2 regions of the Paenibacillus sp. J22P15 genome follow, and region 2 is predicted to be linked to the other one. Evidence: predicted binding sites of a transcription regulator. Region 2 holds the regulator's gene; the other holds the start of a gene.
The links. The regulator NrdR, encoded in region 2, represses ribonucleotide reductase genes. The targets are predictions, from matches to a motif close to AACACNATATATNGTGTT.

Region 1 (2,485 bases), on a different contig from region 2:
GCTTCTCTTCATCATAAAACTTGGATAGATTCACAGCTGATAAATTACATACTCCCCAGCCTGGCAGCCCTTGTTCTCCACAAGGATTTGTACTAATGATCGGATTAAAATACCAGCTGTTCGACATTTGGTTGTAATACTCCATAAAGACGACGCCTGGCTCAGCTGATTTCCATGCCGATTCAATGATCGCTTGCCAAATTTCTCGAGCACGTACGGTTTTGTATGAAATGGCCCTTTTGCCAAGCTTACGCCATTCTTCCAGATCCCCAGTCCATAGCTCGTTATAATCAACTTCCTTAGTATCTGGGAAGACAAGCTCCCAATCCAAATCTTCCTTCACAGCTTTCATAAATGCGTTGCTTATACAGACGGACAAATTCGCATTTGTCACTTGACCCATCGTTTGTTTAACCGTAATGAAATCCAGCACGTCCGGATGCCAATCATTGATCATAAGCATCAAGGCGCCTCTGCGGCTCCCGCCCTGCTCAATCAAGCCCGTCGCATAGCTGAATAGACCGCCCCACGAGACAGCACCGCTGGATGATCCGTTGACGCCGGCAACCACTGCTCTCTTCGGCCGAAGCGATGATAGATTCATCCCTACGCCGCCGCCGCGTGCCATAATTTCAGTCATCTCAGTGAGCGTTGTCATGATGCCGCCGCGGCTATCTTTTGGCGAAGGAATCACATAACAATTAAACAACGTCAACTCCTCACTAGCGCCGGCACCCGCAGCAATTCGCCCCCCTGGAACCAGCTTCCAATCATCCAATATATATCTGAATTTTTCACGCCATTCCTTCTGCTTATCTAGACCTGATTCAACTGATGACATCGCACCAGCAAGACGATCCCACATTTCCTCCGGCGTCTTCTCTATTGTGAGGGTGAGCTTCTCGATACTAGACTCCACAAGCTCGCCATTTCTAAGTTTAACGGTGACATTATTACCTTCACGCGAGATCACCTCTCCGACTTCCTTCACCGGAAATTTCGGATCGTCCTTCGTCAGGACAAGTACGATATCGCCGACCAATGTTTGATTCGTATCCGCATTTTTCCAAGCATATCGATCCAAAAAGATTTTTTCACTTAGTCCCTCAAGTCGTTTTCCGCCAGACGTCTCCATCGCAGCCACTTCCTCCCTCAAACTAAAATGCTGTAAGTATAGGTAAGATTCCTTATGGATTGAGCACAATATATTGTGCGTAAAATAATTATACTATACTACATATTGATATTCATGCTTATTTGTGTCTAAATTTAATACTCTTGTCCGCTTACATGCCCACTCTCTTTATATTTCTAGTCCATACTCTTTTTTAGACAGTATCTTATTATTATTGGATGAAAAGGCAATACTGATTACTACTTATCCCTTTTACCGCGGAAGGAGCTGTACTTGATGACATTTCAGACAACGCCGCAGCCTGCATCAGCAGAAGCAGGCTCGGCTTTAACTTCCCGCAAATTGCATCCTCTAGTCGATTTGCAGTATGACCGCACTTGGTATGAAGAGCTGCAAAATCGTTTGACGAAAGGCGGTCCATGGGATAATTGGACGTTATATCAGCTTGCCATGGAGGCTGAGCAAGCCAAGCGTATTGAAAGTTTCGATGAATTGTTATGTTTGCGATCACTTCCAGCCTTCGAACCGATGGCACATCAAATCAGCACCGCTCGCAAAGTCGTGCATGAAATGGGCGGACGTGCGATATTGGCTGATGAGGTTGGTCTAGGCAAAACAATAGAAGCGGGCCTCGTTCTCAAAGAATATATCGTGCGCGGACTAGCGAAGCGTATCTTGATTCTCGTTCCCGCTTCGCTCGTTCTTCAATGGGTGCGTGAGCTTAATCAGAAATTCGGAATTTCCGCAGTTGCTCAGAAGAAAGAGCATACTTGGGGGTATGACGTAGTCGTCGCCTCTATCGATACCGCGAAGCGTGATCCGCATCGCGAGATTGTGCTTGGAATTGACTATGACATCATCATTATCGACGAGGCACACAAGCTGAAAAACAAGAAAACAACTAACTACCAGTTCGCTAATGTTTTGCGTAAAAAATATTGCTTGCTCCTTACGGCTACCCCTATCCAGAACGATATGGACGAGCTGTTCAATCTCATTACACTGCTGAAACCCGGTCAACTGGGCGGACAAAGTGAATTTGCTGCAAACTTTGTCGTCGACAAGCGACTCCCCAAAAATGAAGATCAGCTGCAGGAAGCACTCTCAGGCGTCATGATTCGTAATCGACGCGGTGATGGCGGCATCCATTTCACGAAACGTTTTGTCAAAAATATACCGCTTACACTTTCAGAGGAAGAGAAAGCGCTGTACGATGCGGTTACCGGCTTCGTTAAAGAGCGTTACGAAGAAAGCGGCGGCGACTTGTCAAGCATGCTATCTCTGGTCACGCTGCAGCGTGAAGTATGCAGCAGCCGTGACGCTGTATTTCTAACCCTCGTTAATCTCTTT
Region 2 (2,485 bases):
CGTTCGACGACGAATAAGCCGTCTTTCCTAAAGCCAAGTTCCCTGTTGCGGCTTCAGACTTCTCCGATGAAACGGCAACTAAGATGAAAGCGATAACAAAAAACACTAAAAAAATATTCCTATACCGTAAACGCACTAAGATCCCCCCGTTGTTTATTAACTCGAATTTTACTCCAGCTTACCGCATGACCCTCCATGCTCAACTGCTGCAGCAATTTTATTATAAATAGGGACATTCGTTTCTTCGATATACTTGTGTTTACAATCCATATACAATTGTGGACATTTGGCCTTCTACGGTGAATCAAGGCTAAGCATGCCAGCATTTCGGTCATATCTGTTGCCAATTAATAGAACAAAATCGTGATCTTTTCGAAGAGTAGCGAAAAAGAAAAAAGCCATTTCAGTAGAAGTGGCTTTTCTTCATGTTATAGAATATCGAAGACTAGACGAAGAACTATTTAGGCGTAAAATAGGCTGTCGAGAAAGTCTCGACAGCCTGGCCATCACGATTTGTGATGGCGTTCTCATCATATGGAGCCTAGATGTAACGACTCGCACATGCTCGTCTATCCGTCATGGGATGTCCGAATCCTGATCTAATGGCTGACGAAGCCAACTCGACGAGGACTTTTAGCGGTAGATTCAGACGCCGTGCTCCTCCGCATTCGCTCCGTCCGCGCGGACTGAACCCCGGGGTTCGCCCCCTATGGGCTCCACCAAACACAAAAAAACACGCCTGAATCGGCGTGTTGACGTTTATGTTTGGTGGAGCCTAGGGGGATCGAACCCCTGACCTCATCGCTGCCAGCGATGCGCTCTCCCAGCTGAGCTAAGGCCCCAAATGACGACAAGATTGATCTTAGCACAGGGTCGTCAAAACTGTCAATCTTTATCTATCATACCATTGAGCGGATGTTTGGACAACAGGTTATTAAGCTCCTTCATGAACATATCAATGTCCTTGAATTGACGATAAACAGATGCAAAGCGGACGTAGGCTACCTCGTCTACGGGGTAAAGCTCGTTCATGACGATTCCACCGATATCGCTGCTGTCTACTTCAGCATGCGCTGTTGTGCGCAGCTCCTTCTCAACCTCAGATACGATAACCTCTAGACGCTCAACCGGCACTGGACGCTTCTCGCAAGCGCGGATAAGGCCGCGCAATATTTTGTCGCGACTGAATTCTTCGCGGCTGCCATCTTTTTTGATGACGATTAGAGGCGTCTCTTCAATCATTTCGAAGGTCGTGAAGCGGCGGCTGCACTTTTCGCATTCACGGCGGCGACGAATGGATTTGTTTTCGTTGGCCGGTCTGGAATCTAATACTTTTGTTCCGGCATAGTCACAGTATGGGCATTTCATGATGCGTATTGCCTCCTTTCTTGGTTGCAAGAGCCTCATAATCTGGACTCTTTACAAAATATTTTTATTTCCATGTAATTCCTGTAATGAAGTTCTGATTTTTGCACATAATACTTTTACCAACCGCAAGGAGGTGAACATACATGAGCGCATCCCGCAGCAGTAACCAATTGGTAGTACCACAAGCGACAGCAGCACTTGACCAAATGAAATATGAAGTTGCTCAAGAGCTAGGCATCGCTATTCCGCAAGACGGATACTACGGCAACATGGCTACAAGAGACGCAGGCTCCATCGGGGGATCCATTACCCGTCGCCTAGTGCAAATTGCCGAGCAATCCCTTGCTGGTCAATTCAAATAATGATTCATTTAGAGTTGTATGAATAACCGAAGCTTTGGCTGGGCTCGTCCATGAAGTGACGAGCCTCCAAGGCTTCATTGTATTTTCATTATGGTCAAGGAACATCCTTTAAAAACTTGGATATAAGTCCTTGTACTTATTATAATAGTAAAAGACCCTTTGCACATAGTGCCTAGTTTCACCAAACGGTATTTCATTAACCGATTTGATAGTCCCGTCCCATTTTCCCGAGTCAAGCCATTTCCGAACATTGCCTGGACCTGCGTTATAAGCAGCGATTGCGGCAATTTTATTTTGGTCAAATTGTTGCGTTAGAGACCTCAAGTACCACGCGCCTACCTCAATGCTAACGTCCGCACGATGCATAAGCATATCTTCCGTAACTTCCTTAAATCCTGCTTTTTGAACGACCCACGCTGCTGTATCAGGCATAATTTGCATTAAACCCAATGCGCCTTTCTTCGATTCCCGGCCTGTCTCATAATTGGATTCACTGCGAATGATCGCAGCAACCAAATGCGGCTCAACCTCATAGTTAGAAGCACTCGCTCGAATGTCCTCTTTATAATGTATCGGATACATCAACTCCGCAAGCCAATCTGATTTGAGAAATAAGATTGTCATTAAACCGAGCAATAGTACGAGCAGCACTCTTTTCTTTTGGAGTATTCTCATGACGAGCACTTACTTTTCCAAAATTGATCCAGCTGACGTTTCGTCTCCTCCAGCGACCCGCTGTTATCAATGACCCAATC

Region 1: AC0YN6_RS28060 (adenosylcobalamin-dependent ribonucleoside-diphosphate reductase) is a predicted target of NrdR. The motif match lies at 1,198-1,215, and genes of this name have one in related genera.

The regions. Positions count from the first base shown of each region.
Region 1 covers NZ_JBWDNT010000027.1:40,442-42,926, reverse strand. Annotated here, with positions in the region: gene AC0YN6_RS28060 (adenosylcobalamin-dependent ribonucleoside-diphosphate reductase) at 1-1,135, opposite strand, end outside; gene AC0YN6_RS28055 (DEAD/DEAH box helicase) at 1,412-2,485, shown strand, end outside.
Region 2 covers NZ_JBWDNT010000005.1:172,126-174,610, reverse strand. Annotated here, with positions in the region: gene AC0YN6_RS14495 (S-layer homology domain-containing protein) at 1-136, opposite strand, end outside; tRNA gene AC0YN6_RS14490 (tRNA-Ala) at 767-842, opposite strand; gene nrdR (transcriptional regulator NrdR) at 886-1,368, opposite strand; gene AC0YN6_RS14480 (alpha/beta-type small acid-soluble spore protein) at 1,512-1,730, shown strand; gene AC0YN6_RS14475 (lytic transglycosylase domain-containing protein) at 1,839-2,405, opposite strand; gene coaE (dephospho-CoA kinase) at 2,402-2,485, opposite strand, start outside.